Regions from separate parts of the Rossellomorea vietnamensis genome, predicted to be linked through region 1. Evidence: riboswitches for the same ligand, from Rfam matches in the RefSeq annotation. Region 1 holds a riboswitch; each other region holds the start of a gene.

Evidence for each region. Region 1 has a riboswitch for cyclic di-GMP ahead of N5C46_RS13445 (EAL domain-containing protein). Riboswitches for the same ligand answer to the same signal wherever they lie in the genome.
Region 2: another riboswitch for cyclic di-GMP. It lies ahead of N5C46_RS17555 (hypothetical protein); the one in region 1 lies ahead of N5C46_RS13445 (EAL domain-containing protein).
Region 3: another riboswitch for cyclic di-GMP. It lies ahead of N5C46_RS23220 (methyl-accepting chemotaxis protein); the one in region 1 lies ahead of N5C46_RS13445 (EAL domain-containing protein).

What each region holds. Positions count from the first base shown of each region.
Region 1 covers NZ_CP104558.1:2,610,685-2,621,301, forward strand. The annotation lists gene N5C46_RS13420 (Na+/H+ antiporter NhaC family protein) at 1-1,305, shown strand, start outside; gene N5C46_RS13425 ((S)-benzoin forming benzil reductase) at 1,398-2,153, opposite strand; gene N5C46_RS13430 (divergent polysaccharide deacetylase family protein) at 2,279-3,064, opposite strand; gene N5C46_RS13435 (helix-hairpin-helix domain-containing protein) at 3,191-3,652, opposite strand; gene N5C46_RS13440 (ABC transporter permease subunit) at 3,667-5,646, opposite strand; gene N5C46_RS13445 (EAL domain-containing protein) at 5,776-6,486, opposite strand; cyclic di-GMP riboswitch class II at 6,558-6,638, opposite strand; gene N5C46_RS13450 (DNA-3-methyladenine glycosylase) at 6,743-7,327, opposite strand; gene N5C46_RS13455 (LiaG family protein) at 7,552-8,415, shown strand; gene N5C46_RS13460 (YqcI/YcgG family protein) at 8,452-9,147, opposite strand; gene N5C46_RS13465 (FUSC family protein) at 9,298-10,617, opposite strand, start outside.
Region 2 covers NZ_CP104558.1:3,435,912-3,446,528, reverse strand. The annotation lists gene N5C46_RS17570 (response regulator transcription factor) at 1-558, opposite strand, end outside; gene N5C46_RS17565 (cytochrome c biogenesis CcdA family protein) at 568-1,281, opposite strand; gene N5C46_RS17560 (class I SAM-dependent methyltransferase) at 1,364-1,933, opposite strand; gene N5C46_RS17555 (hypothetical protein) at 2,144-2,380, opposite strand; cyclic di-GMP riboswitch class I at 2,510-2,596, opposite strand; gene N5C46_RS17550 (murein hydrolase activator EnvC family protein) at 2,747-4,105, opposite strand; gene ftsX (permease-like cell division protein FtsX) at 4,145-5,029, opposite strand; gene ftsE (cell division ATP-binding protein FtsE) at 5,019-5,705, opposite strand; gene cccB (cytochrome c551) at 6,275-6,589, opposite strand; gene N5C46_RS17530 (YitT family protein) at 6,670-7,542, opposite strand; one part of gene prfB (peptide chain release factor 2) at 7,953-8,981, opposite strand; one part of gene prfB (peptide chain release factor 2) at 8,983-9,054, opposite strand; gene secA (preprotein translocase subunit SecA) at 9,410-10,617, opposite strand, start outside.
Region 3 covers NZ_CP104558.1:1,709,182-1,719,798, forward strand. The annotation lists gene hflX (GTPase HflX) at 1-496, opposite strand, end outside; gene N5C46_RS23220 (methyl-accepting chemotaxis protein) at 1,090-2,010, opposite strand; cyclic di-GMP riboswitch class II at 2,108-2,194, opposite strand; gene N5C46_RS08805 (SDR family oxidoreductase) at 2,363-3,187, opposite strand; gene N5C46_RS08810 (TetR/AcrR family transcriptional regulator) at 3,720-4,289, shown strand; gene N5C46_RS08815 (bifunctional cytochrome P450/NADPH--P450 reductase) at 4,372-7,539, shown strand; gene N5C46_RS08820 (carbohydrate ABC transporter permease) at 7,667-8,497, opposite strand; gene N5C46_RS08825 (carbohydrate ABC transporter permease) at 8,513-9,412, opposite strand; gene N5C46_RS08830 (ABC transporter substrate-binding protein) at 9,567-10,617, opposite strand, start outside.

The sequences.
Region 1 (10,617 bases):
GGTAATGTACTGGCTTTATTGCCCTTGATCATATTTGTTTCACTGTTCCTTGGAGCGGGGATCCTTTCAGGAGATTTTTATGCATTCCCTGTTCTCGTATCCATCATCATTGCCGCGGTTGTTGCCCTGGCGATGAATCGTAAAGAATCGTTGACCTCTAAGGTTGAACGGTTCGCAAAAGGCGCCGGGCATCCGGATATCATGATCATGGTTTTTATCTTCCTATTAGCCGGCGCGTTTTCCGGTGTAGCAGAAAAGATGGGGGCCGTTGATTCAACCGTCAACTTTGCCCTATCCGTGCTTCCTGGTAATCTGGTCATTGTTGGATTATTCATCATCGCTGCTTTCATTTCCTTATCAATGGGGACCTCCATGGGGACGATCGCCGCACTTGCCCCGATAGGAGTGGGCATCAGCTCAGGAGCCGACATTTCCATGCCCCTTGCTATGGCCACCGTTATCGGGGGAGCGATGTTCGGGGATAACTTATCGTTCATCTCGGATACAACGATTGCAGCTGTACGCACACAGAAAACAGAAATGAAGGACAAGTTCAAGGTGAACTTCTTCATTGTATTACCGGCAGCCATCATCACCATGGTGATTCTTTTTGTCCTTACGATGGGGACTCCATCCTCCGTCGACGCAGGAAGCTTCGATTGGGTTAAAATCATTCCTTACCTTGGAGTCATCATCGGTGCCCTTGCAGGATTGAACGTATTTGTCGTCTTAATAGGCGGGATTGTGTTGGCAGGAATGATCGGATTTGCGGATGGAAGCTTCACCCCATCGAGTTACTTTGGCAGTGTAGCCGACGGGATGACAGGTATGGCAGAGATTGTGATCCTTTCCATCCTGATCGGTGGAGTCGTCGAACTCATTCGTCACAATGGCGGGATTCAAGCGATCCTTTACCATGCCACGCGTAAGATCAAATCTCCTCAAGGAGCACAGCTTGCTACAGCAGGTTTAGTCAGTTCGACGAATCTTTGCACAGCCAATAACACGATTTCCATTATCATCGCAGGACCACTGGCCAAAACGCTTAGCGATCAGTATGGCGTAGATTCCCGTAAGTCAGCCAGTATCCTCGATATTTTCTCTTGTGCCGTTCAAGGGTTGATCCCATACGGTGCACAGGCACTGTTAGTGGCGGAAGTAGCCGGCATATCACCTGTCAGCATCATCCCATATGCCTTCTACCCTGTCCTGATTGCCGTTTGCGGACTGATTGCGATTCAATTCGCCCTTCCTAAGTTCACCCGGAGATCCGTTACGGATACAGACCCGGTCCGGTCTTCTTAATCTGTTGGAAAAGAGACAAACCCGCTTGGGTTTGTCTCTTTTTGTGTTGCCACTAAAAAAGCAGATCCCGCTTTCAGGAATCTGCTCTCTTCTTATAACAAATCATTCACATGATACAGTTTGCCACTTTCAATATCGGTTTTGGTTACGAGAGTCACCAGTGCATCCCCTACCGTGTCCGGGCTGCGCAGCATCCCCTCTTCTTTGTAGCGCTGGAACGATTCAACCTCGGCAAAGGCTTCTTTGGAGGACGAGCGGATTTCCCCCTGCATATCCGTATCCATCACTCCCGGACTGAAGGCGATGACCTGATGACGGCTATGCGTATTTGAGAGCTCAAGGCTCACCGTTTCAGTCAGCATATTGACTCCCGCCTTCGTCGCACAATACGTACTCCAGCCATAAACGGGACGGCTTCCCGCTCCTGAACTGATGTTGACCATGATCATCTTCGATTCAGAGCCTTTGGCTGCTTTAAGCAATTCATTGGTGGCGATCATAGGTGATAGCAGATTGACATGCACACTCGTTTCCAATGCCTCATTTTCCACTTCACCCGACGTATTGATCGGGGTCACCACGCCGGCATTCTGAACGACATATACCGTCTCTGCTTCAGAGCCAAATACCTTTGACCCTACTTCGCGGAAAACCGCTTCTGTTTGTCCCGATTGAGATAGATCACAGGGAAAGAATTCATACGAGACTTCTTTTTCACGTGCAAGCTGTTGTAAGCTGTCATTATCCGAACGGGAAATATTGATCATGCCGATGCCTTTTTCAATAAACAGCCTGGCGACGGACTCCCCTAATCCCCTTGTTGCTCCAGTCACGATTGCGTAATCCATTCTGAATCATCTCCTTCTTACCTACTGATTATAAAGGAGAGTTTCCTTTCCTCAAAAAATTAAGCATCGAATGAACCGAATCTTTACAAATCCCTATTATATACGTCCGTGAAAAAAGGACGCCATCAAGGCATGCTTTCATCGATCAAATGATATTCGGGGATGAGATCTGACAGGGGCACGATTGATGCTTTTTTCTCATAAAGGGGGAGAAATTCTTTTAACATGGTGGCGACCTTCATGCCTGTAACCCCTACATGCCCGATCGCGATGGTCGCATCATCCCGATCCAATGCCTTTGAAAGGAGTCTCGCCTGCTTCCCAATGTGCTGGATCGTGTAGACATCATCAAAGAATAATTCGTTTTCAAGGTATGGGACGCCCAATTCCTTTGCCAGCTTCGGAATGACACTCTTTCCTGTTGTTTTACTATCCAGATAAAATAAACCCCTTTCCTTGCATATGCCGAGTACAATCCTCATGACCCGCTCATCGGCGGTGGCCTTCGAGCCCATATGATGATTGACTCCCACTGCATAAGGTACCTCTTCCAGGGCCTCCTCCACTCTCTTCTTGATTTCTTCATCGGATAGTGAGGTCGTGATGGCCCCCGGCCCGAGCCAGCTCGCTTTCCCTGACATCGGTTCCATAGGAAGATGGACGATGACCTCATGTCCATTTTTATGGGCCTTTTCCGCATCATCCTTGGTCGTTGGGAGAAAAGGCATGACCGCGATCGTCAAAGTGACAGGAAGGCTCAGAATTTCCTCTGTCCCTTTCATGTCGTTTCCTAAATCATCGATCACAATCGCGAGTTCATTCTGATGTGCCGGAAGGGGAAGGATGTTTCTTGCTGAAACGGACATAGGTATAGAAAACGTCATAAGCAAACAGATAACAAGGGTTCTCATATAGCATCACTCCTTTTTCTTTATGATGTCCATTTTAAGGAGGATATACGAATGAGGTCCGTCCCTCAAAAACCAAGCCGGGAAGCGTAAATATGCTTCCCGGCTTGGAATTCAGGAGGGACGGACCTATTGATCCCAGGCTTTGGTGGGGCGGTCTTTAGGGTAGCCGTGGGTTTGGCGATATGTTTTTCTTTCTGTTGTGAAATCCCACCAGTTATGGGTGCTTTCAGGGTGATTGGCGTGGTGGACGACACATCTGAGTGAGTCTTCTACGCATGGATCCATCCACACACCGTACTTCTTTTCTAAGTCGATGATAAGATCTTCCCCCTTCTCTCCCTTGATTTCTTCGAAGGTATAAAATCCAAGATCCTCTACAACATTGTGAGCCATATTGGGTCCAATAGAAGGGATCTGTTGGAATATGGACATGCCGACTAAGTAACGGGATCTTTCCATTGTAATGTTCAGTTTCTCCCGGAGAAGTTCAGGAGAACATTCATGTAGATCCCCGAGTCGTATCTTGGCTTTACGGAGGGCTGACCTCTCCTGATCAGTCAATGGAAGTTTTGCGCTTTTTCTGCTCACCTTTCGTCTCCTCCTTATCCTTTAAAGGTTTCCCGGCGGACAAATTGGAAGTCTTCCACCGCGGGACGATTCGTTTTCTTTTTAACTGCTTTACGTTTCACCTTGATTGGTTTGTCGTTCACCAGCACCCCGACTTTCGTTTGCTGGATTTCCTTCACTCCCTGTACAATCAGCTGCATGGCGATGATTGCGATCATGAAGGCAACGAGGGGAGCAATGACAATCCAGTACTTGCCTGTCATAAGGGAATTTTTCGTGGAACTGATCAGCCCCGACCATTCAAATGTTCCTGACTTCGGTGGATCCGGGACCAGACCGCCGGTAATGATCGTCCCTCCCAGGAAAAGATGAAATAACCCGAGATGGACGAGGATAAGAAGCGTCTGGATGAATTGCTGTCCCCATATAATAAACAACCTCGGAGCCAGGTGAGGGAAGAGATGCGTCCAAAGCAGGTGCTTGTTGCTACCTCCAAGGAGCTTCGCAGACAGGACAAAATCCTGCTTCCCTATTAATTTAAGTTCATTCCCGATTAACACAGTGGTCAACGGCAGGACTAGGATCGTTAAGACAACGGCTTCGAACACCAATCTTTCAAAGATCGAGTGATCCCACCCCAACACAGGCAGCCCCCAAAGGACCGGTCTTAATAAGAGATAAGCGATAAGACTTAAAGGAAGAAAGTGAATCGAATCCACCATCCGGTCGAGCCAGTTCTTCCTGCTTTCTTTTAAGTGAAAATGATAGGCAATACCAAGATAGAAGCCCCCGATCACCCGCAGGGAAGCAACAATCAAAGCAAACAACAGGGTATACTTGGCCCCTACAATAAGTTGATCGAGAATACTGTAACCGAAGAAATCGGATCCCAGAATCATGTCCCCAAATGGTTTATGGGGAGGGGCACTGATGATCCGCCCCTCGTCATTCTTCATAAATTGAATTTGTTTGATGGGCTCTTCTTTCAATGTCGAATAGAGAAAGCTGGCGGCAATCAAACCAAATAACACCATGAATCCGGTGGCGAACTTGCCATTATGCATATGCTGCCACCACAGCCTGCGAAGGGTTGAAAGAAAGCCCCATATCTTCCATTCCGTCCATTTTGTTTTATCCCGCTTATATTTCGTGTGATCTTCACTGCTTTCGTGATTGATCCACAGATAGACACCCTGGTACACGATGAAAAAAGGTGTGTAGATCATAATCAATGAGATCGCAATCACCATCGGCCTGAAATCCTGTATGATATAATAGGTGATTCCTCTCATGTTAAAAATGGTTTCAATGATGAATAAACTCGAAAGCATCCCCCAAATGATCAGCTTTCCATGATAGAAAAGACTTGGTGAGATATTTTTCAAAACATGTGAAAAGAGGATCCGCCCTTTCGACATCCCTTTACTTTGGGCAAATTCGATGTGAGGCTTCAATAACTCTTCTTCCATAATGAAAATGAGGATCCGGAAGAAAGAGATCATCGGTATGATCGACAGCGTGATCATCGGGGCAAGAAAGATCTTCTCCTCCCCGAACTCAGTAAAATTCATCAGTTCCACACCGAAATATTTAAATACATAGACAATCATCAGTTGGAGCATGAACGCGAACATTAAATCAGGCACCGTCTCCAGGAGATTCAATACCTTCTTAAGGGCCGAGGTGATCGGTCGGGGTAAAAAAACGGTGAAGACGGTAAGAATAAAGGCAATACCAAGCCCTATACCCAAGGCACCTCCGATAATTTGCAGTGAATACAAGTATGGTCCCCAAAGCATATCGAGGAAATCGACGGTAATTCCTTTATATGAGTAACTCCAATTGGCCCCATCCATGAAAACAAAGATGAACTTGATGAACTCCTCCAAGTAGCCAACAACATTATATAGCCCTCTTTCCTTGAACACTTCCGGAGCAATACTCACGGCCAGGATCCCAATTAGACCGAGAATATAATAAAAAATGAACCTGATCGGAAACTTGAGATATTTCATACATTGAATCCCCTTTTATTCTCTTTTTCCTCAGTTTAATAGAAATGTTAAAATTTTTCAATTTTATTTCAAATCTGACAATTTAATAACAAAAAGAGTGACTCTTTAAGTCAGAGTCACTCTTCCGGTCTACGCCAGCAACCGGCTCGGCTTTCCCAAATAAAAGCCCTGTCCGATGGTTATCCCGATTTCCCTTGCCACCTGCATATCCTGTTTTGTTTCGATCCCCTCTAAGACAATCAACGTATCATTTCCGTAGAATTGGCTAAAAAAAGAGAGGAATCGCTGTTTCTTTTCATCCTGTGCCAGGTTCATGGCAAAATAACGGTCAAGCTTGATGATTTCCGGTTCATATTCAATGGATTTCTTGATGGAAGACGTCCCCTGCCCGAAATCATCAATCGCATACCACACACCATATTGCTTCAGTTCCTTCAAAGACTCTTTCAACAACGGATTCTGCCAAAGCTCTTCCGCACTGGACTCATTAATTTCAAGCACAAGACGTCCCTTCATGTCAGAATGGCGGTCCATAAGATCGGAAAAATAAGTGTGAAAGCTCGGGTGCAAGATCGTGGTGATATAAATATTGAGAAACAGTTTACAGTCCCCGATCCCGTTTTCCGAAAAACTTTCAAGGGCTTTTGAGATGGACAGCGTATCCAGTTTGTACAAGATATTCGCCTTCATAGCCGATTGAAATACACTTTCGGGATTTTCATTATACTTATTTCGCAATAGACCCTCATAAGCATAGAGGGTTCGATGTTCACCCATATCATATAATGGCTGAAAATCATGGTAGATAAAGTCGTCTTGGAAAATAGTAAAGATGTTCATAGGACCCCTATACTCTCTCTTTAGTTTTGGTCTTACCCACAAAAAAACCACACAAAAACGCATTATCCGCGTTCGCATGTGGTCGGTTGCGCTACTGGCTCCCCTAAATGTAAGCGCCCATCTATCATTTAGGTTCAAAGCCCCCAGTCGAATGGTCAGCATATAAAGATATTTGTCTTATAAGAAAAATATACCACATAACTAGTACTTATGGGGTGTATTTTCTATAAATTATTAGAAAATTCATAAAGAGGGCCTATCTTGAAACATATGGATTGCCACTAACCCAGAACCGCCATGGATAATCCCTGGCTTCCCCCGTGTTATCAATCCCAATACGTTTCCCCGCGGAAATGTTTTCAGGTTGATACCCCTCTGTAATCATGAGCGGCGGTTGTAAGTAACTCCCCCCATAATCCTCCATGGTAATGCCTAAAGCCTTCGTCAACTTTCCCGGCCCATTGGTCCAATTCTTCTTCACATGACCGGGGCGCCTCGCTTCCATGAGCTCCTGTCCATGGAGAGGCTCTACCGCTCTGATGAGGATCGCTTCAGGCTTCTCCCTTTCTCCGCTCACTACGTTGACGAGGCAGTGAGTATGCATAACGTATGTATATATGCGGCCAGCTTCATGGAACATCACTTCCGTCCGCTTTGTGCGCCTGTTTCCATAACTGTGTGCGGCCCTGTCGATCGGCCCCATATATGCTTCTGTTTCCACAATATAACCTGAAGCGATTCCTTCCTCCGTTTCTTTCACTAATACACACCCCAACAGTGCTTTCGCAAGCTCCAGGGTCGGCTGCTCGTAAAAGGTTGGGGGCATAGGTGTTCCTTCCATGATTTCACTTCCTTATCTGCATTGTCTAATCTATTTGTACCCTACCTTTGCCTATTTAAATCAAGCGACGATCGTAGTAGATTCCACGCTTCGATATTTTAATTCCGGCTCCCCTACGCCTCTGGTCCCATTCAAAAATAATCCTATGGCTCATTGTCGTAGTCTCTCCACTGCTTTAAAATAAATGTATCAATTGGAAAATCAAACCAAAGTGAGGGATTGGAATGAAAAACGCATTTGCCGTCATGATTGCACTGCTTGCATTGGGGACGCTCTATGTCATCCTAAATGACAATACATCATTGTTTGCAAAAGAAAGTCAGTCAGGGGATCGGATTGAAGTGACGAATAATATCAAACATATCGATCTTGACCTGGAAAATAGCGACACAGAAGTCATACCGACTGACAAGAATGAAGTACAGGTCGATATAGAGGGAAAAGGGACGATGACATTAAAAGGGAATGGAGATACGATTGACGTTGTGGTCAAGCATAAATGGTATGAATGGATCGGATTCAATCGCAAATCAAACGTAACGGTTTATATTCCGAAAGAATATAGGAACAGCATGGAAATTGATATCGGCTCCGGCAATTTTGTGATGGCGGGAGAATCTGATTCAGCGAAATGGAAGCTTGATGAATTGTCCATTGACATGGGATCAGGGAATATGGAACTTGAAAACATCGAGACAAATGTGTTCGAACATGATGGATCTTCAGGGGATCTGGTCGTAAGCGGACTCACCACAAAGAATGGAAAAGTGGAAATCAGTTCGGGGGATGTAGAGTTATCGAACTTTGAAGGTCCCCTTGAAGGTGACTTATCCTCAGGGGAATTGACGGTCACCATGAATGCTTTAAAGGGAGACCTGAATTTTGACGTCAGCTCAGGTGGAGTGAATCTTGATTTACCGGAGAACGCGAGCTTTAAATTGAACGGCAATGCAAGCAGCGGGGATATTTTCTGCAATCTTCCTTTAAAGAATCAGAAGATAGAAGATGGGGATATTTCCGGGGTCGCTGGCTCTGGGAAATATACTATTGATGTTTCAGTGTCCAGTGGAAATGTGGATATCTATTAAAGAAGAGTGCCGGGAACATCCCGGCACTCTTTCACATTATTTATGATGGAATGGACATTTCCCTTCAATCGGTTCCACATCGTCCCCAATAAAATACTGCTTCCACTCACGGTGTTCAGGGTCCCCGTAATGACTGATATTAGGATGCTTCGGTAAGCCGTCCCATTTTTCGACCCGCTCCCTTACTTTTTCCCTGGACATGATCCCTCCCTTGGACGTACCCTCCAATCCTTCAAAAATCCTTCTAGGCTGAAATCCAAGCACTAAGCTATTCCCAAGATCCCTCGTCTTTCGCTGCTTGTAGGCAGGGGCATTCCCAAACACGAAGAAAGGTTCCCCTGCAAAGGAAAATGCCCATAAATGATGATCCGGATCCTCTGGATAATCCTCTGGCCAATCCTCCTTATCCTCACCATGGAGAAACTGCAGGATTCTCCAGAAATAATCCCTGTAATGAGGGACGGACCTCTCCTCCCTTTCAGGCTCCACAAATAAAAAGAAACCGTGACGGATCAGGCGCTCTCCTTCGGGTACATCAAACAAGTCGATGAACTCCTGAATCGTTTGGGGGAGATGCTCCCAATTGTCATGACTGATATAGGAATACCGAAGCTCACCCTTCTTCTCTCCGGTCATACCGAAGTAACAAGGGAAAGTACGATCCGTTACAACGTCATGAAAGTTCTTATATTCTTCTAAAACCCATTGAGGGACAATCTCAGGGTTTGTCATATCTTCTTTTGTCAGCAATAAACTGTTCGTTGTCAATTCTTCCACCTCAAATTCATGTCGATGGTATGCTCTTCCCGAATTGCGACAGGTTAAAACAATAACTGACAAAAAACTACTGCCATCATTGAAAAGGGTAAAGCGGAATCCGCTTTACCCTTTCTTTACCTCTGCCCCTAACTCCACTCCAAGTGCCACGATCGATTGATTGATTCTCCACACATAATAGAAATGGTGAATAAAGTCCACCTGGGACTTACGCCAGCTCGGAGCCTGAGTCTCGATTCTTTCCCGCTCCGGGCTTAAATCCCACATGACGGGAGCACTTCCCTGTTCTTTTAACAATTGCCGGAGCGTCTCGATGTTTTGAGAGATTTTTTCTTCCGTTTCTGAAAACGCACTGCTGAGCTCCTCTGAAACCGTTGCCGGCACCTTTCGATGGGAGGAAGCAAGCAGGTGCTTTGCGTAATAATTAATGGCCGTCACAACCGTGATCCAGCGCCCGACACCCGACCTCGTCAAAGATCCCGGTCTTTGCAGAAGGGATTGTGCCTCGTCCTTGATCGCCTGAAGCTTCTGATCCAGATCAAACGCCTGATCTGTCAACGCTTTGTCTTCAGGGACCATGAAGGTGTTAATATAGGAAGAAACATACCCCTCCAGATCCCCAAAGAAATCATCAAAGCTATCGGCGACTTTGTCTTTTGTTCTTTTTGGAAATACAAACGCTGAGACAATCAGGGCAATAATAGCTCCTGCAATCGTATCGATGACACGTGCCCCCATGAGCTGAATGCTGATTCCACCGAGGAGGAGGTCATACATAAAGGCGATGAGCATCGTAATGAATAGGCTCATCAATGTATACGAAACCGGGAACAGATAAAAGGCGAGGAACAGGACAGCAAACAGGAGAACAACCTCCAGCTGTGAATTTCCGGATACAAGGTTTGCGGCTCCGAATCCGATGATGGCGCCGATCACCGTTCCAATCGATCGTTGGAAAGCCTTCATATACGTTCTGCCTACCGTTTCAGTGCCAATTTGGACAATAAAGGTCGTAAGCAAGACCCAGTACGGCTGTGCAGGTGCGATCAGAACCCCGACGATGATCGCAAGCGTTCCCGCTACCAAGGCCTGTATCGCTTTACGAGTAGACGGTTTTAAACTCTTGTCCTCTTCAGACTCATCTTCCTTGTCTTCTTCCTCCGGTTCAGTATCACTCTCTACAGTCGATTCCTTGTACTCAGACACTTTCAGTGATTCCTGAATCGTAATGGCCGCTTCCAGGACATGATTCGCAATGGACTCGATCCGTCTCAGGAGATACACCCAGCCTTCAGGTTTCTCTTCTTGATTCAGAACCTCTGACAATAAGAGACGTAAGGCCTGGATGGCTTTTTCTGCCTCTTCAAGGGAGCGGGGATCATAATCCTGGGCCAGTACCTCGGCGTCACGGAGAGAACGGATAAC
Region 2 (10,617 bases), 830 kb from region 1:
CATATCATACAGGGCATCAAGAATCTGCTGCCTTGAAATCACTTGACCCGCATGGATCATTAAATATTCAAGGATCCTGAATTCAAAGGACGTTAATTCCAGGGTGTCGCCTTTATAGGTGACCTCTCCTTTCATCGGCTTCAGCGTCAATCCTTTTTTGCTGAGCTTTTGGCAGCGCGTCCCTGTTCTGCGAAGGACTGTGTCCACCCTTGTCACAAGTTCAGACGGACTGAACGGTTTTGTGACGTAATCATCCGCCCCGGCCTTCAATCCAAGGATTCTTTCATCCTCCGTCGTTTTGGCGGTCACAAAGATAATACCGATATCACTTTTCTCTTCTTCCCGAATCCATCTGCACAACTCTTCTCCCTGGGTTTTCGGAAGCATCAGATCCAGGATCGCGAAGCAAGGGTCATGCTCTTTGAATAATCGTTTTCCTTCTTCCCCATCCTGGGCTTCAAACACTTCATACCCGTCATTTTCAAGAAAGAGTTTGATTAGCTTGCGAATCTTTACATCGTCTTCAACAATCAGAATCGTCTTATTTTGAACCTTCATACTCTCCCCCTATGTTGAAAAGAAACTAAAAACGGAAAGATAAGAGCTGATTTGCTGCATCTTCCCACTAAACACAAGAAATCCCAAGATGATCATCAATGCTCCATTGATTTTCGAAAGCCCAGGAAGGATTCTGTTGATCGTCTTCATCACGGTGAACGTCTTGGTGATCATCAGGGAGATAAGCAGGAAGGGAACTGCCAATCCAATCGAATAGACAATCAGCAGGACTATTCCTTGGGTCAATGTACTGCTGGCACTTGCTAACAACAAAATAGAAGAAAGCGTCAATCCGACACATGGTGACCATCCACTGGCAAAAGCCATCCCCAGCAGAATCGATCCCAAAGCCGTCCCTTTTTTCTTCGTTTCAAACGATCTCGTATCTTTCAGTAAGAATGAAAAACTGAGCCAGCCCATCATTTGCAACCCAAACACAATAATAAGAATCCCCGCAATCTGTTCAATGTAGATCCGATATTCAGAGAACATTTCTCCAAGAAAGCTGGCTGAAGCCCCCATTAGAATGAAAATGAGGGAAAATCCTGCAATGAAACCAAAGGATCGCAGTAAAACCACCGATCGTTCCACCTTCATATGCCCATCCCGTGCCTGTCCACCAGTTAAATGACTGACATAAGCAGGCAGAAGCGGAAATACGCACGGCGAAAAAAAAGATAATGCTCCTGCCGCCAGAGCAAACCATATCGAAACTTCCATCATACTGTTCACTCCTTTACATGAACAGTATGAACAGGAAATGTTAATATTTGATTAAGAAAACCATTTTTATAAAATTTCTATCTTATCCTTTTTTCGCAACAATATAGTAGACGGATTCATGCAGATGCCCAACCGTTGTGATAAATCCTGCTGAATTGAGCTGACGTTCAAGTTCTTCAGATGGAATACGTTCTTCTAAAGGCGGTCCCATTTCCGATTCCACCGCTTCCCAATCGAGAATCAGCCAGTTTCCATCGTCTTTCAGCATATCGTGAAGGTCCTGAAAGACTTTGATCAAGTCCGGTACTTCATGTAAGACGAAGGCAGACACCGCTCTATCCAATGTCCCTTTGTTGAAGCTAAGGTATTCAAGAGACGACTTTACATACACGATATTATCTATATTTTCTTCCTCAGCCCGGTGTTTAAGGTACTCAAGCATCTCCTGCTGCAGATCAACCGCCTGGACCTTCGTCTCCACCTCGTTGGCTATCGGAAGGGTTAGATAACCATTTCCGCAGCCAAGATCAGCAACGATATCATCTTTCCTTAATTGGAGCAGCTTTAATACTTTTTCCACAGGTACAAGCTCTTGTCGTTTTGGGTCAAGCAGCTTTGAAGCTTTGTGATGTTCGAATAAGTGTCCGGTCATGACGTTTCCTCCGTTCGTAATATACCCTATTATGTATTAGTATCTTAAATTTCCATCATTGGGGCAAGTGATTTAATCATAGTGTATCCCTTACCGTCATGATTACAGACCGTGAGAGAGCTCTTTTTCCGGTAAAAAAGGATCCCTCTCTGAAGGATCCTTTCGTATACGACGTGAAAATAATTGCCCCTGTGAAGGAGAATCTAGAACTTAAGCTGCTCTCAACCCTTCCAGGATGAGCATGAAGTATTTGACGGTATCTCCACCGCGTTGATTGATGATGTCAATATCCACCAAAATCCTCTCGACTTCTTCGGCACCTATCCGGTCTATCAACATCTCACTAATATCTTCTGCAGTATAATTTTTTACGTATGTATATCTTAACGCTGTGCGGTTTCTTCGGCAAAAGCTTCGCAGTTGCCTTTTTATATCACTTAATTCCAACTTCATCACCCTTATAGCAGATTCAAATCACACTGAGACGAACATCCAATCAAAAAATGCCCACCAAAAAGGCAGGCTTAAATGAGTACTAGATTTACGTTCGAATTAGTATTCATTGTATCCATTGTTTTCGGTAACCCGGCGATCATTATTTTTAAAAATAGAAGACCCGTGGTTTTGCGTCCTAATTTTTCAATTAGTTTGCCATTTTTCGAAAATTCACATGAGTATACTAGTCATTATACTAGAAAAAAGAAGTGATGAAAACACTATTCCGTAACATTCGCGGTTTTATAAGGATGCAAGAATCGTTCATCTACAATCATTAATAAAGTCCCCGCCTTCATCAAAGCGGGGACTGTTTTATTAAAAGTTAATATATTGACGTGGGTTTACAGCATTAGCATGTGAAGCACTCCATGAACCTCTGTAAAGTTCAAAGTGTAAATGCTGTCCGAAAGAGTAACCTGTGTTACCCATGTAACCGATTTGGTCACCTTTATTTACTGCTTGTCCAGTGCTCACTAATGAAGAAGACATGTGAGCATACACAGTGGTAAACATTTGGCCGTTGATAGAGTGAGTGATGTACACTACGTTACCGTAGCTTGAACTGTAATGGCTCTTGATGACATAACCATCTGCCGCTGCAGAGATTGGAACACTTCCACGTGCCGCAATGTCTGTACCGTAGTGGAAACGTCGCTCACCATTTAAAACATCCCAGCCAAAATTGGTTGTGATTGCTCCACGTGCTGGTGCTGTCCATGCCCCTGCACTTACAGGTGCGCTTGGAGCTGTTTCTGCCGGAGCTGCTGATGCTGATGAAGCTCCGCCGCTGCTGCTTGCTGTCGCCTTTTGTTGTGCTGCTGCACGTTTCGCTGCTTCAGCTTCCGCCTGGCGCTTACGTTCGATTTCACGTTGACGGGCTAACTCTGCCAGACGTGCTTGTTCAGCCTGGATCTCACCTTCAAGCTGGTGTTCCATTTTCGAAAGTTCATCTGACTCTTTCTCAAGATCGGCTTTTTCTACTTTTAATGAAGCCTGCTGAGCTTCAAGCTGCTTGAATAATTCAGCTTTTTTAGCCTTTTGACTATCAAGGTCTTTTTTCAAAGATTCAAGATTTGCTTTGGAAGATTCGAGGTCAGCAAGTTCTTTTTCCACTTCTGCCTGCTTCTTCTCTAATTCCTCTTGATCACGTTTCTGTTCGTCCATGATCTTTTTGTCCGCACTTACAATGGTATTCACTGCTGTGACACGGTTGATGAAGTCTCCGAAGCTTTCCGCTCCAAGTAGTACGTCTAGGTAATTGGCAGAGCCGCCTTTTTCCTGAATGGCACGAGCACGTTCCTTCAGAAGTTCATTACGCTCTTCAATCTTCTTCTTTAACTCTTCAATATCCGCTTTAAGTTTATTGATCTTTGCTGTTGTTTCATCAATTTCTTTTGTTTTTTCGGCAATCTTCGTTTCTGTATCTTTTAATTTCGTACTGATTTCGGCAATCTGTGATTCAAGGTCTTTTTGTTTATTGATCGTTTGGTCGATTTGAGAATTTTTTTCACTAATTTTGCCATTGATCTCTTCTTTTTTAGATGAAACGTCGTCCTGCTGTTTCTTCAAGTCCTCCACGGAGGAGTTAGCGCTAGCAGTGGTTGCTAACGTTGGTAGACTTCCGATTGTTAATGCTGCTGCAATAGATAATGATATGAAATACTTCTTGTTCAAGCGGCATGCTCCTTTCAGCTTCTATCAACCTATCAAATTTTACACTTTTAAGAATTTACGCACAGACATAAAGCTTCCCCAAGCCCCGATCAGGCAACCCATTAATAAAATTAATCCGTTTACTTGATAGATAAAGGGGGTAAAATCTAATATCTGAATAAAATTGTTTTGTAGTTTTGGTTTAATAAATCCATAGGCATAGTAGTAACCTGTTGAGACAAGAGCGATCGGGATAATAGAACCTAAAATTCCAAGCCATAAGCCTTCTAATATGAATGGCCAGCGTACAAACCAGTTGGTTGCACCCACGAGTTTCATTATCTCGATTTCCCTTCTTCTAGCGACAATGGTAATTTTGATTGTATTTGAAATGAGGAACATCGCCGTGAACAACAGACCGATGATCAACACAAGTCCAACATTCCGACTCATTTCCAGTACATTGAATAATTTTTCAATCTTCGCCTCACCGTAAAGGGCTTCATTGACACCATCAAACTTGCTGATTTGACCTGCGATTTTCCCGGTGTCCCTTGGATTGTCTGCTTTTACGATAAACACATCATATAAAGGGTTATCTTGTTCAAATAATCTGAAATCGTCTCCCAGATCCTTGACCAGGTTCTGAAGTTCTTCTTCTTTGGAAGAATACTCAACCGATTCCACACCACTTATATTTTGTATCTTTTTTTCTATTTGTTCGGTTTGGGATTTTTCAGTACCAATTTCGAGTAAGACCCGTACTTCAACGTCTTTCTCAATATCGGTTGCTACCTTGTTCATGTTTAGCATCAAGACGATGAATACACCAACAAGTAGTAATGTTACGGTAACGGCACTCACTGATGCGAATGTCATCCAGCCGTTACGTCCGATACTCTTGAAGCTTTCTCTAAGATGGCGGCCATACGTTCTAGCTTTCATAACCGTAATCACCTCGCTGTTCGTCACGGACAATGCGGCCATTTTCAATGGCGATTACCCGATGCTTGATCGTATTCACGATTTCCCGGTTATGTGTAGCCATGATCACCGTGGTTCCACGGTTACTGATTTCTTCGAATATGTTCATGATATCCCAAGATGTTTCGGGATCGAGGTTTCCTGTAGGTTCATCCGCGATCACAAGCTTCGGAGTATTCACAATGGATCGAGCAATCGATACACGTTGCTGTTCTCCACCGGAAAGCTCATTCGGCAGCATTCTTGCTTTATGCTTTAACCCTACCAGGTCCAGTACTTCCATGACTCTTTTCTTGATCTGCTTTGGATGTTCTTCTATAACTTCAAGTGCGAAGGCAATGTTTTCATAGATTGTCAGCGATGGTAGCAGCTTGAAATCCTGGAATACAACCCCCACGTTTCTTCTTAAGTATGGAACTCTACTATTTTTCAGTTTTGCGAGATTGATACCATTTACAACGATATCTCCTTTGGAAGGACGTTCTTCGCGGTACATCATTTTAATAAAAGTAGACTTCCCGGCACCACTCGGCCCCACCACATACACAAACTCTCCTTGCTTAATGTGGACATTAAAGCCATTAGCAGCCATGACACCGTTGCTGTACTGCTTGTAGACGTCTTTCATTTCTATCATTTTAAAATCACCTAATTTGTATTATGTAGTTACCCTCTTGGCTGTTATCGACATATGTACACGGCACGTAACCAAAGTCGTCTTTATCACCGTTAGACAAAAATTGGTGAAAAACCTCGAATTACGCTTCCGAAAATTATTATAACATCTCTTTATAGTAAGTTAAGGAAAAAAATTATTACATTTACATTTCAGAACCTAAAAAAATGTGAATTTATTACCTGTTTTGTTGTCGATTTTACCTATGTTCAGACCATTTTATAGTTATTTATACCTAGTAACTGGTACTAATACTACATACTTACACAAAAGGATACTATCATGACAAACGCTAAGTTGATGGTAATCTGATTAAGTTACTAGGTTATAATTCTAGCTGGTAGAGAGAATAACAATTGCGTGATTTCATGAGAAAAGGTTCTGTAACAAAGACTTAAAGAAGGATTGGGGAAAATCTGTGGATATTTATTTAGAGGAAGCTTTGTTCATAACCCACAGCCTCGATTGGTGAAGTTTAAGCAGATTTCGGCAAAAATAAAAGAAGAACCCATTGGATTCTTCTCCCGATCTTATTTCTTATTCGATAACCATTCTGCCACCGCTTCTGCTTCATCACCTTTGATGAGTCCAGGAGGCATTTGTCCTTTACCATTTTTGATGGTTTCAAGGATTTGATCTTTGCTTAGTTCTGCCCCGATGTTTTTAAGGGCCGGCCCCATTCCGCCTTCAAGGTTCCCACCATGACAGCTGGTGCACTTATTATTTACGATTTTTTCAGGGTCAATTCCACCGGAGCTTGTTTCTGTACTGTCGCCGTCGTTACCACCACAGGCTGCAAGTACCAATGAAGCGCCAAAAAGAACACCTAGCAGCTTTTTCTTCATTTTTATCCCCCTAGGAAACTTATTTCAGAGTTACGGATCGGTTTTCAGGTCCGTCCCTCTCTTACATAATTATACCAAGTTTAAACTCGTTTGAAACCTTCCCCCAATACCTCTGAAGCGTCCATTGTCACGACGAATGCTGAAGGGTCAATGGTTTTGACCAGTTGTTTCAGTTTTGTGAATTCTGTCTGGTCCACGACACACATGAGGATCGGGCGCTCGTCATCCGTATAACCGCCGTATGCTGATAGTTTTGTCACTCCACGGTCGATTTTATTCAGAATTCCTTCACGAACTTCTTCCTGACGATTAGTAATGATCAGCGCCATTTTCGATCTGCTTATACCAACCTGGACGAGATCGATGGTTTTACTGGTTACATACAAACCTATAAGTGCATATAATCCACGTTCGATATCGTAGACGATGGCTGCAGATAGGACGATCATCCCGTCGATCAGGGCAACACAGGTTCCCAAGGACAGACCCGTGAACTTATTGACGATCTGGGCGGCAAGGTCCGTCCCTCCCGTAGAGGCTCTTCCACGGAATACGATCCCTAACCCAAGTCCTACACCGATTCCGCCGAAAAGGGCACCAAGCAACGGATCCTCCGTCCATGGTTTCCAGTCTTCGGTCAAGAATACGACTAATGGTAAAAACACCGTACCGATGGCTGTCTTGACTCCGAATTGAAGACCCAGGAAGATCAGTCCGGCAATGAATAACGGAATATTGAATGCCCACTGAACGTATGCCGGCTTCCAGTCAAATAATCCATTCAGAATGGTCGATATCCCACTCACGCCTCCTGAAGCGACCTCATTCGGAAGTAAGAACACATTAAACGCAATGGCCACAATCGTTGAACCGAACACAACAAACAAATACTCTAACAATTTTTCTTTACGTGGATTAAATACCTGCTCACGACGCCTTTCCTTCAAACCCATCCAGTACGACTCCTTTAACCTATGTATTAATAGTATGAGTACAAACGCTTTCTTTGATGCACCACTCCTCAAGGGACGGACCTCCAAAGGGTCACGTCTTGATTGTGAAGAAGTAAACATATGCATTCAAAAAACGCAGCACTTCTATTTTCATAAAACTGTGATGAAGAAGATGATATAGAGGCTGATCCATCCATCAAACCCTTCTGTATCAACCTTTGAGAGTATAGCATGGGCACATAAAGGTGTAAATAACAGTTCAATAACGTGTTAAAGCATTAATGAGGTGAGGTTCGAGGGACGGACCTTGGCTGGGGATATAATATGTGCTTCATTGTGCTGATTAGAGGTCCGTCCCTCAAAAAAGCTGACCCCGCCAGAGGTTGACGGGGTCAGCTTTTTATCAAGTATTACTTTATTTTGGATCGCAGGTAGGCGTTGATGAATGGATCGATGTCGCCGTCCATGACGCCTTGTACGTTTCCTGATTCTGTGTTGGTTCTGTGGTCCTTGACCATGGAGTATGGGTGGAAGACGTAGGAACGGATTTGGCTTCCCCATCCGATTTCCTTTTGCTCTCCACGGATTTCAGCAAGTTCCTGCTCCTGCTCTTCGATGCGCTTCTGGTAGAGCTTCGCTTTCAGCATTTTCATCGCTGACTCACGGTTCTTGATTTGAGAACGCTCAGATTGACACGTTACCACCACATTGGTCGGCAAGTGAGTGATACGGACCGCTGAGTCAGTCGTATTAATATGCTGACCGCCGGCTCCGCTTGCACGGTACGTATCGATTTTCAGATCTTCCGTACGGATGTCGATTTCAATTTCTTCATTGAATTCAGGCATGACTTCACACGAAACGAAAGAAGTGTGACGACGGCCTGATGAATCGAAAGGCGAAATACGAACAAGACGGTGTACGCCTTTTTCAGCTTTCAAGTAGCCGTATGCGTTGTGACCTTTTATCGCTAACGTTACACTCTTGATTCCCGCTTCATCCCCTGGAAGATAATCAAGGGTTTCCACCTTGAATCCGCGTTTCTCACCCCAACGTGTGTACATGCGAAGAAGCATGGAACCCCAATCCTGGGACTCGGTTCCGCCTGCACCGGGATGAAGTTCAAGGATGGCATTGTTTTTATCATGTTCTTCACTTAGTAGAAGCTGAAGCTCGTAGTCGTTTAGACGTTTGACCAGGTCAGCAAGTTCTTCTTCCAGGTCTTTTTGAAGTTCTTCGTCCGGCTCTTCTTTGACCAGTTCAAGGGTCAATTCGAGGTTCTCCTGGGATTCAAGCAATGATTTGTATTCATTGACGAGTTCCTTCAAGCCGTTTCCTTCATTGATCAGTCCCTGTGCAGTTTGCTGGTCATCCCAGAAGTCGGGTTGGACCATGATTTCGTCAAGTTCCTGGATTCTGGCCTCTTTGTTTTCTAAGTCAAAGAGACCCCCTGAAGTCCGCTAATGTCTTAGCTGATTTTTCTAACTCTGCTCTGATTTCTGATAGTTCCATGTGTGGTCACCTCTATATTTATTTGGGTTGTTGAGATTATTTTATTGGGAATATACCAGAAGTAGAGTGGCTGGATTTTCTATTAGATAGTAGTGGTTGATTTCCGCTGCAGGTGCTCGCTTTCCGCGGGGCGGGCGGTGAGCCTCCTCGGCTTCGCCTGCGGGGTCTCACCTGTCCCGCTTTTCCCGCAGGAGTCGAGCACCTTCCGCTCCAATCAACAGTGCTTTTAAAAAAGCCTGCTTACAAAATCATCCACTATTAATACCCTCTACTTCAGCTACCCATAAAAAACGGAAAAGTACCTGGGACTTATTTTAGCAAAATAAGTCCCAGGTATCATCTCAAATCGTAAATATTATCCTGTTATGCCGTGGCAGTGTTTGTATTTTTTGCCGCTTCCGCATGGGCATGGGTCATTGCGTCCGACGTCTGCTTGTTTGCGGACGGGTTGTTTTTTGGCTTTTGCTCCGTCTTCTTTCGGGTTGACCGCTTGGCCTTTGGCCACTTCCTGGCGTTCCAGGTTGTTGCGGATTTCCGCTTTCATGACGTATTTTGCCACGTCTTCTTCGATGGCGAGTACCATGCTTTCGAACATGGCGAAGCCTTCATGCTGGTATTCACGCAGTGGATCGTTTTGTCCGTATGCACGGAGGTGGATACCCTGGCGAAGTTGATCCATGGCATCGATGTGATCGATCCATTTCGTATCAACGGCGCGAAGCAGGATGACCTTTTCAAACTCGCGCATCTGTTCAGGCGTCAGCTGCTCTTCTTTTTCATTGTAGCGATGCTGTACATCTTCAAAGATGAGAGCCATCATTTCATCGGCTTCTTTTCCACGAAGATCGTCGACTGTGACGTCATTTTCCGGTAGAAGATTGGCGTTGACGAAATCAACAATACCTTGAAGATTCCAATTTTCCATCTCTTCTTCTGCCGTATGAGCCGCTACTTGGCGTTCAATGACTGACTTGATCATGCCTTCAACGATGTCGCGAAGGTTTTCAGAGTCGATGACTTCATTACGCTGCTTGTAGATGATTTCACGCTGTTGACGCAGGACATCATCATATTGAAGAAGCTGCTTACGAGCGTCGAAGTTGTTTCCTTCCACCCGTTTTTGAGCTGATTCGACAGCACGGCTGACCATTTTACTTTGGATCGGCTGAGAGTCATCCATTCCAAGGCGTTCCATCATGCTCTTCATGTTGTCAGAGCCGAATCTTCTCATCAATTCATCTTCCATTGAGAGATAGAATTGAGTCACCCCAGGGTCCCCTTGACGTCCGGAACGTCCACGAAGCTGATTATCGATACGTCTTGATTCATGACGTTCCGTACCGATGACGGCAAGACCGCCAAGATCGATGACGCCTTCCCCAAGCTTGATATCCGTACCACGACCGGCCATGTTCGTCGCAATCGTAACAGCACCAGGCTGACCCGCTTCTAAAATGATTTCCGCTTCACGGCCATGGTTTTTCGCATTCAACACGTTATGGCGTACGCCTTTTTTCGTGAGGAGCTTAGAAATCAATTCTGACGTTTCAACGGCAACCGTAC
Region 3 (10,617 bases), 900 kb from region 1:
GGCGGCGGTCAAGCTCAAGCTTCGTTTCACCGGCTCCACGGTTGGCAAGCCCTGACCCTCCTCCTTGACGGCCAAGCGATTCCCGGCGTCCTACCAGACGGGGCAGCATGTATTGCAGCTGTGCCACCTCGACCTGCAGCTGGGCTTCACGGGTTTTCGCCCGTTCTGCAAAGATATCGAGAATCAGCATCGTTCTGTCCATCACCCGGACATCAAGCTTTTCCTCGAGGACCCGGATCTGAGAAGGCGCAAGTTCATCATTTGTAATCAAGACATCCGCTTCCCATTCTTCAAGGAGCGGCAGCAGTTCATCAATCTTCCCTTTTCCGATATAGTGCACGTGATTCGGCCGGGGCAGGTTTTGAGTCAGTTCCCCCACGACATCGATCTGCCTGGCATCGGCCAACCCTTTCAACTCGAGCATTGAATACTCAAAGTCATTGTTCTTATCCTTCGTATTAACGCCTATGGCGATGGCTTTTAATCTTTCTTCCATTACATAGTCACTTCCTGTTTGTTTATTTTGGTCATGATGGTGCAGAAAAAAACACAGGCCTCCGCCTGTGCTTTTTGTAAATGGATTTGAATATACCAATGGCACGAGAAGAAGACCGCATTTTCCCCTGGCGTGTTTTTATGATTAATGATTAAACACACACTAGCGCCTCTCGGTAAGTATTCAATTCTATTTTTAAGAGAGTGCTATGCGCACTCCCTTCCTTCATTCCACGTTAAATGAAGAATTCCTTTAAAAATAGTCAGACCAATCCCATTTACCCTGCACACAGGCAGAGCCTTTGAACTTATTCAATTAAGCGTTCAAATTGCGGATGCGTAGTCTGATCAAAATCAAAAGGAAAACCTCCATTTCTCATATGTTACCCCCATTCTACCACACCCCGTGATGGATGGGAAGATATGGTTTGAGGGACGGACCTCCAAAACCATTAATTATGGATCCTCCAATGGATATTTTGAGGTCCGTCCCTCACCACGTTACCCCACTAAAGAAAAGAACCCCCAATCCTTCCCCTTTCCCGGTTGATTCACAAACGGAATGAGGTAAAGTTGGAGGTCCGTCCCTCAAGCTTAGAGGATATCTTTGAAGTCCCGTGCCTGCAGGTCGAGTCGTCGGGCTGCACTGCCGATTTCTTTGAAGGCGAGGACGGCCTGTTGGTTGCGGTCCTGGTTATTTGAAATGCCTGATTGTGACCGGACCGTTCCTTCATTGATTTTTTTGATTTCGCCTGTGATTCCTTCCACATGGGCGTTCACTTCCTGAATGGAATCCTGGACCCTTGTGGCAAGCTTTCTCACTTCACCTGCTACCACATTGAATCCTCTCCCATGTTCTCCGGCACGTGCCGCTTCAATGGCGGCATTCAGTGCAAGAAGATTGGTTTGAGTCGCAATCTCCCTGATCGTCTTGACGATATTCCCAATCGAATGTGCCTGCAGAGTAAGAGACTCCAAGGTTTTCATATTTTCATTTGAGTCTTCGACCAGTTTACCGGTGGCCGTAGCCGCTTTTTCACTTCTCTTGATCCCCTGCTCGGCTTTTTCACTTAACTCTTCAGACATCTTCTGTAATTCAGAAGCGACCTTTTCAATCGTTGTTTCCCGTTTCGTAATATCCGTCGCGATCTTCACAACACCTTCAAGCTTTCCTTCTTCGTTATAAACTGGTGTGTATGTAGCCTCCAGCCAAAGAAGTTTCCCAGTCTTCGTGACCCGCAGGATTTTCTCCTGAAAGCTTTTCCCACTCCTTAAATCCCGCCACAATTTTTTATAATCCAGACTTCCGGCAAACTCCGTCGTGCAAAATGTCTGATGGTGCAACCCGATCATTTCTTCTGCATCATATTCCATCGTCTTTGCGAAATTCCCGTTTACCCATAACACATTTCCGTTAGCATCGAATTCAATCATGGCAAGCGATTTTTCAATGGCTCCAAGTAATGCGGACTCCCCAAACACTTGGGTACTATTTCTTGATTTTGTTTTCAGCACTTCGCAACACTTCCTCTTTTTCAACAAAATTAGTAGAGACTAAACAAATATGTACCACAGAGAAATAGGTCGTGTTTAATAGAGGCTCTCCGCTTGGCAGTGTGCTGGCCGGTTGCGCCACTCGCTCCCATTCACAAACAGCGCCCACTTTATCAAGTGAATGATCTATGCTTCCAACTCATATATTTGTAAGACTATCCTACTAGTTAGACCTCTATTTAACAACTATTATCCTCTGAATTTTATAAATTTTCTTCTATTTATATATTTAAACAAAAAAAGACCCCCATTCCACATGCAACCCTTTGGTGCTAAGGTCGCCTTAAGATTGGAGGTCCGTCCCTCAAAACTATTATTCAGTTCCCTTTTTCCACTCTTCTTCTTCGATCAGCATTTTCCCCGGCCATGTGTAAGCCATGATGCCTCCGTCTGCTGTGATGTCTTCACCTGTCACGTAGGAGCTGTCATCCGATGCGAGAAACAGGGCAACCGCAGCCATTTCTTCAGGTCTTCCCAAACGGCCCATCGGGGTGATCCACTTATTGGCTTCCCTGAATTTCTCGCCCATCTTATCCTGTTTGCTCCCGACAAGATCGTCAATCAGAGGTGTCTCGATTGTTCCTGGCGAAAGGGAATTCACACGGATGCCATGTCTCGCATAATCAATAGCCATGGCCTTCGTAAAGTTGATAATGCCTCCCTTAGCAGCATTGTAGCCAGACCGGTCCAAATCTGCGGCTTGCCCGGACATGGACGCTGTATTAATAATGGACCCACCGTTTTCAAGCATAAGCGGGATTAGATATTTGCTGCATAAAAAGGTCCCTCGCAAATCCACTGCGATGATCCGGTCAAATAGTTCGACTGGATATTCATGCACTTTTCCACCCTGTTCATCGACCCCCGCGTTGTTAAAGAGGACATCGATCACACCAAATTTCTTCTTTATCTCTTCAGCAAACGACGTGACACTTTCCTCACTGGATACATCGAGTTGAAATGCCATTGCATTTCCGCCCTCACTTTTGATCTCGTCCACTGTTTTATTCATTTCCTCCTCATTCACATCTGCACAAACCACAGTCGCTCCTTCCTGCGCAAACACTTTGGCAGTCGCTGCCCCGATCCCTGTTGCAGCTCCAGTAATCACCGCAACCTTATCTGCTAGCCTTCTCATAAAGTAAAACCTCCTTGAAATATCTCATGGAGAGTATTTTCCCTTTATGTGAAATAGTAAACATAGAGAGGGACGGACCTCCACAGTGCCTGTTTCATCCTCGAATGAAAGGCATTTGGAGGTCCGTCCCTCTTAAAAGAACCTAGATTAGCATCCCAAAGTACTGCAAACAGCATCTTTCAATAAAGATACAAGATTGCTGTTTGGAGCCAAGATTGATACCAACAACCAAGCGACCAGCAATAGTACGGCAATTAGAAAGGTAACAAGACCTAACGGCATATAGAATCCCCCCTTTCTATTCATGACTCTAGTAAGTGAGCTCTCTTACAAACTTATTCTATGAAAAATTGATAGAGTTGGACCGGCATTTATAATAGAAAAGAAAAAAAGGGCCATACCCCTTCTTAACAAAACCTTCACAAATAATGGGTATTTCGTGTGATTGAGAACACTTTCACATGGGTATACACTATACTGGAATGAACATTCATTCCGCATTACCGTTATGAAAGGCTGAGTTGGTATGTCAATGGCATTAAATAAGCGGGACAGCATTGTAGCGAGTTCACTGGTTCTATTTGCAGAGCGGGGTTATGACGCCACGACAATTCCCATGATTGCCTCGTCCGCAGGCGTGGGAGCAGGAACCATCTATCGCTATTTTGAAAATAAAGAAGTCCTTGGGAATACGATTTTTCAAGAATATGTGAAGATTTTTACGAATACGGTGGAAAATGATTTCCCTTATGAGCAGTCGATACGGAATCAATTTCATCATATTTTCCAATCGATGATTCAATTTACAAAAGAACAGAGTCAGGCGCTCTACTTCATCCGAACACACAGCAGCGCCCATTTCCTTAATGAAGAAAGTCACACATGCTTCGAAGAACTGTTGAATCTATTTAAATGCTTCTTCGATTCTGGTAAAGAGAAGAAGGTCATCAAGAATCTGCCTTCGACGGCTTTGATCGCCATCCTTTATGGTGCCTTTCTCGAGCTTCAGCGGCTTGTCCGGATCGGGGAATTAGAGCCTGATACCTCCATGCTTTCAGATGTAGAGGAAAGTATGTGGGACGCTGTTCGATTACATATGTGAGAAGCGATTCGTTTCTCACATCCCATGCGGAATGAACGTTCATTCCGGAGACAACCAAACTACTATACGAGGTGAATGAACCATGACACAACAATCTCAATACCCACAACCGAAAACCTATGGACCACTCGGGAGTTTGCCCGTAATCGATAAAGAAAAACCACTACAATCATTTATGAAGCTTGCCAGAGAACTGGGACCCATCTATCAGTTCCAATTTCCAGGCAGAATGAGCACCTTTGTGTCCAGCGCTTCCCTTGCAAAAGAAATATGCGATGAAACCCGTTTTGATAAAAAAGTCGGACCGGCCCTGCAAAAAGTGAGAGCCTTCGGTGGAGACGGACTTTTCACCAGCGAAACGACAGAGATGAACTGGAAGAAGGCGCATAATATCCTGCTGCCAAGTTTCAGCCAGCAGGCCATGAAAGGCTACCACTCAAAGATGGTGGATCTCGCCACCCAGCTCATCCAAAAATGGGCACGCCTAAACCCAGCAGATGAGATCGATGTCCCTGAGGATATGACCCGTCTGACCCTGGATACCATTGGACTCTGTGGTTTCAATTACCGTTTTAACAGCTTCTACCGGGAAACCTCCCACCCCTTTGTCGATAGTATGGTGCGGGCTCTGGATGAAGCGATGAACCAATCACAGCGCCTCGGGCTTCAAGATAAACTGATGATCAAATCAAAGAAACAATTCAGGGAAGACATCGAGTACATGTTCTCCCTTGTCGACGACTTGATTGCCGACCGCAAGGCAAACGGGGATCAAGGGGAAGAAGATCTCCTCTCCTATATGTTGAAAGGAACAGATCCAGAAACAGGCGAGGCGCTCAGTGACGAGAACATCCGCTTTCAAATCATTACCTTCTTGATTGCAGGTCATGAAACCACAAGTGGACTCCTCTCCTTCGCCCTTTACTACCTGATGAACAATCGGGAAAAATTGAAAAAGGCTCAGGAGGAAGTCGATCGCGTGGTGGGAGATTCCATTCCTGACTATAAGCAAGTGAAACAGTTGAAGTATGTCCGCATGGTCTTGAATGAAACGCTGAGACTGTGGCCTACCGCCCCTGCATTTTCTGTATATGCCAAAGACGACACAACTCTTGGCGGCCAATATGATGTCAAAAAAGATGATGTGTTCACACTTGTCATTCCTGAATTACACCGGGATACATCCGTATGGGGAGAAGACGTGGAAGCCTTCATTCCTGAAAGATTCGAGGACCCGTCTTCCATTCCCTATCACGCATACAAACCGTTCGGTAATGGACAGCGTGCCTGCATCGGACAGCAGTTCGCCCTTCATGAAGCGACACTGGTGCTCGGAATGGTCCTGCAGCATTTTGACCTGATCGATCATCAAGACTATCAACTGGACGTCAAAGAGACGCTGACTCTCAAGCCTGATGGATTGACGATGCGGGTTTCACCCCGTAAGCCTGCCATGGCATTCTCAATCGCTTCCTCCGAAGAAGCAAAACCCGAAAAAGCGGCTGCATCTGTCCCGGTTGAATCATCCCACGGCACGCCCTTGCTCGTCCTCTATGGTTCAAACATGGGAACGGCGGAAGGAATCGCCCGGGATCTGGGGGAAACCGGCCGTCAACAAGGATTCCGTACAGAGATCGCTTCATTGGATGAATACAGTGATGGACTCCCAACAGAAGGAGCAGTCATCATGGTCTCTGCTTCCTACAACGGAAACCCGCCTGACAATGCAGGTCAATTCATTTCCATGCTGAAAGAAAGTGGGCCTGATGACTTTAAAGGGGTTCATTACGCAGTGTTCGGATGCGGTGACCATAACTGGGCGACTACGTATCAGAGGATCCCTAACTTCATAGATGAACAGCTGTTTGAAAAAGGCGGACACCGCATCGCGGATATCGGCCACGGAGATGCAAGCGATGACTTTGAAGGGGATTATGAAAAATGGGCAGACTCCCTTTGGCCGAATCTGGCTGATGACTTGAACATCGAACTGCATCAGAACGATGGATCAAATAGCTCGATTACCATGAATTATGTCAGTGACGTGAGCGACACACCGCTGGCACGCACACACCATGCCTTTACCGCAGTGGTAAATGAGAATACAGAGTTACACCACGCAGAAAGCGGCAGGAGTACGAGACATATCAGCCTCATGCTGCCAGAAGGTGTTACCTATCAGGAAGGCGACCATATCGGGGTTCTTCCGCAAAATCCGTCGTCTCTTGTCGAGCGAGTGCTCAGTCGATTCAACCTGAACGGACAGGATTTCGTTACATTGACGGGGGATTCCGGTAAAGCGGCGCACCTCCCTACAGAGAAGCCTGTCAAACTTTATGAGTTACTGGCCAATTATGTAGAGTTCCAAGAACCCGCTACCCGTTCTCAAATCAGGACCCTGGCCGCTCATACCGTCTGCCCTCCTCACGTCGTTGAGCTTGAGGAATTGTTGAAGGATGAGACGTATAAAGAAGCGGTATTAAGTAAACGTTTAACGATGCTCGATCTTGTGGAAAAGTACATGGCATGTGAAATACCGTTTGAAAGTTTCCTTGCACTTCTTCCATCATTGAAGGCACGCTATTATTCGATTTCAAGCTCACCTTTATACAAAAACGGAGAAGCAACCATCACCGTCAGCGTTGTCCGTGGAGATGCGTGGAGCGGGCATGGTGAATACAAAGGAATCGCATCCAACTATCTGGCAGAGCGATCCCTAGGAGACAAAGTCGCCTGCTTTATCTCTACACCGCAATCGAACTTCCAGCTTCCAGAGGATACGGAAACCCCGATTGTCATGATCGGACCCGGAACGGGAATCGCTCCATTCAGAGGATTCATCCAGGCACGGAGCATTCTGAAGGAACAAGGAAAATTACTCGGCGAAGCACATCTCTACTTTGGTTGCCGAAATCCTGAGCACGATTACCTGTACCAGAACGAATTGGAGAAGGCGGAACAAGAAGGGATCGTCACACTTCACACCGCATTCTCAAGATGCCCGGGTCAAGAAAAAGCATACGTCCAGCACCGACTCGCAGAAAATGCAGAAGATATCCTGCCATTATTGAAAGAAGGCGGACGACTATACATCTGTGGGGACGGAAGCAAGATGGCTCCGGATGTAGAAAAGACATTAGTAGAAAGCTACATGCGTTTCTATCAAACATCGAAAGAAGAAGCCGATAAGTGGCTCAGATCATTGGAAGACAATGGTCGATACGCGAAGGATGTTTGGGCTGGGGCATGATATAAGAGAAGCGAATCCTTATAGGGTTCGCTTTTTTTGATCATAATAGATTCGGAAATGACCGACGTACATGTACCATAATTGACTCAAAAAAGAGAGCTTCTGTTTTGGAAGCTCCCCCATACTGCTATTTCCCCCCTGTAAACGAAATCCCCTTAATAAAGTACCGATTAAAGAATGCATACAACAACAGAACAGGAAGTGTAAACACCATCGATGCGGCCATGATGTAATTCCAATAGCTGACATACTGTCCTTTGAAGGTGTTCAACCCTAACGGCAGCGTGTACATTTCCGTATCCGTCATAACGATCAATGGGGTCATAAAGTTGTTCCAAAAGCCCATAAATACAAAGATCGCCTGTGCAGCCAGGGCCGGTTTTGCCAATGGCAAGACAACTTTAAAGAAGATACCGAAACGGCTGAGACCATCGATTTGAGCCGCCTCTTCCAGTTCCTTCGGGAAGTTGATGAAGAATTGTCTCATCATGAAGATGAAGGTCGCATTGATCATGGCCGGTACAATCATCCCTTGATACGAGTTAAGCCATCCGATTTCCTTTAAAATTAAGTAATTCGGAATCATGGTGACCTGTGCAGGGATCATCAGGACAGCCAGGATTATGATGAACAATGCCTTTTTCCCAGGAAAGCTCAATCGTGCCAAGGCATACCCCGACATGGAATTAAAAATGATATTCAACCCGGTACCGACTACAGCAATGAACAGACTGTTGAACAGCCATCTTGGAAACAGATCCTGTTTGATGAAGATTTGTTTATAATTATCTAAAGTGAAATTTCTGGGTATGAAATTCATGGTCCCGCTAATGATTTCTTCCAGCGTTTTAAATGAAGAAGACAGTGCCCATAGAAATGGGATCAGGGTCGTGATGGCATAGCCGATCAAAACGATGTACAGGAGACGTTTACTGAACGTCTTTTTCTTTGAATTCATGCTTTAGTCCCCCCATTAATAGAGTGATTCTTCTTTAGAGAATTTACGTTGTATCAAGGTTGCTACCAGGATGATGAGAGCCAGTGCAAAGGCGAGGGCCGCTGCATATCCCATGGATCCCAATGATTTAAACGCATATTGATAGATTAAGAGCACGACCGTTAACGTCGAGTTATTGGGTCCTCCGGATCCCCCTGAGAAAATATACGATTGATCAAACAACTGGAACGTGCCGATGACTCCCATGATCACGACGAAGGATGTAACCGGTCTGAGGAACGGAACAGTCACATAGAAGAACTTCTGAATGGCACTCGCTCCGTCCAGTTCAGCGGCTTCGTATAACGAGTCGGGAATATCCTGAAGGGCAGCGAGATAAATCACCATGAAAAACGGCGCCGTCGCCCAAATATTCATCAACATGATGGCATTCAAGGCTATATCGGGATCCCCCAGAAAATTGTAGGTGGGCAAACCGACTTTACCTAATATGTTATTGATCAATCCTTCTTTGTTGTACATCCACATGAAGATCAGGGTCAATACGGCTGAAGAGGTTAACGTCGGCAAAAAGTAGACGATCCGGAACAGCTTCTCACCCTTTAATCCTGCATTTAACGTGGCTGCTAATACCAGTGCGAGGAAGGTTTGTGTCGGTACCACGATCAGCACGTATTTCGCTGTGTTTTTCAATGCAATGATCGCCCGGTTGTCTTCCATGATCCGGGTAAAATTGTCAAAAGCCACAAAATCGAAACTCATATCACCAAGGAGTTGAACTTTATGAAAGGATAAAAAAATGGCATATAGAATCGGTCCAATGATAAACACGGCTAATACCAACAGTGTCGGTGACATAAATAAGTATCCTTGTCCTGCATCTTTTAATCTCTTTTTGGAAGATGGCTTGTTCATTCTTATCCCTACTTTCTATCTGTCTCGTTAACCCACACCTATTACCTGTATTCTTTCCGCCAAGGTCTACAAGACAAGACCTAAAAAGAAAGAATACAGTCAATGGTAAAGTTGTACCTGACACGTTCATGAGTGCCAGGTACCTTTAGAAAGATTATTGAATTTCGCTATTCGCCTGTTCCTGTGCTTCCTTCAAAGCTTCATCCAATGGACGGTCTCCGAGGAACGCCGCAATGAACTGGTTGTTAAAGTTATTCATGATGATCGGCAGGTTCTTTCCTTCTGCCCAAACTGTTGCATATGGTGCTCCTGCTACCAGTGCACCGCGTAATTCATCTTTGTCATACCCTAATTTTTCAGCAACTGACTTACGTGTCGGAAGGGCAAATCCTTTGGACGTCCATGTTTCCATTCCTTCTTTACCTGTCAGATACGAAATCAGCTCCCATGAAGCTTCCTTCTTTTCAGAGGCAGCATTCATCACATATCCCACCGTATAAGCCATTGTTCCTTTTTTCCCATCAATGGTCGGTAATTCAGCCGTTCCATAATCAACATCCGGGAACGTATCCGCTAAGAATGGAATCGCCCAGTTTCCTTCTATGACCATGGCTGCTTTTTGTTGTCCGAACATTTCTCCACCCCAGTTCGCTCCCACTTCTGAAGCCTGAGCAGAGGTTTTGTCTTCATTATGCTGGTCAATGATAGGCTGAAGGGCATTCACCACTTTATCAGAAGCAAAGTTCGCTTTGTCATCCTTTACGACTTCCCCACCTGTTGCCTGTGCGATGTGGTAAAGACGGGCAAGCTCAGGTGCGACACCAAATCCATAGACGCCCTCTTTCGTCAGGGCCTTTGAAACTTCACGGAGTTCTTCCCATGTTTTCGGAACTTCGACGCCCGCCTCTTCAAACATCTTCTTATTATAAAAGAGCGCTAAAGTCGAGTAATCTTTCGGAAATCCATACGTTTTTCCATCAACTTGAAATGCTTCAAGCATCGGCTTCTCGAAATCTTTCACATCAAAGTCTTCCGTCACATAATCATCAAGTGGTTCCACAACCCCGGTATCAATCAGTGCAGGTGCTTCCAGGGCATCGAGATAAAAGACATCCGGTCCTTCGCCACCGATCAAGCGTGTTTTCAAGACATCCATGTACTGCTCGGAAATGACTTCGTGCTTTACATCGATATTTGGATGCTTC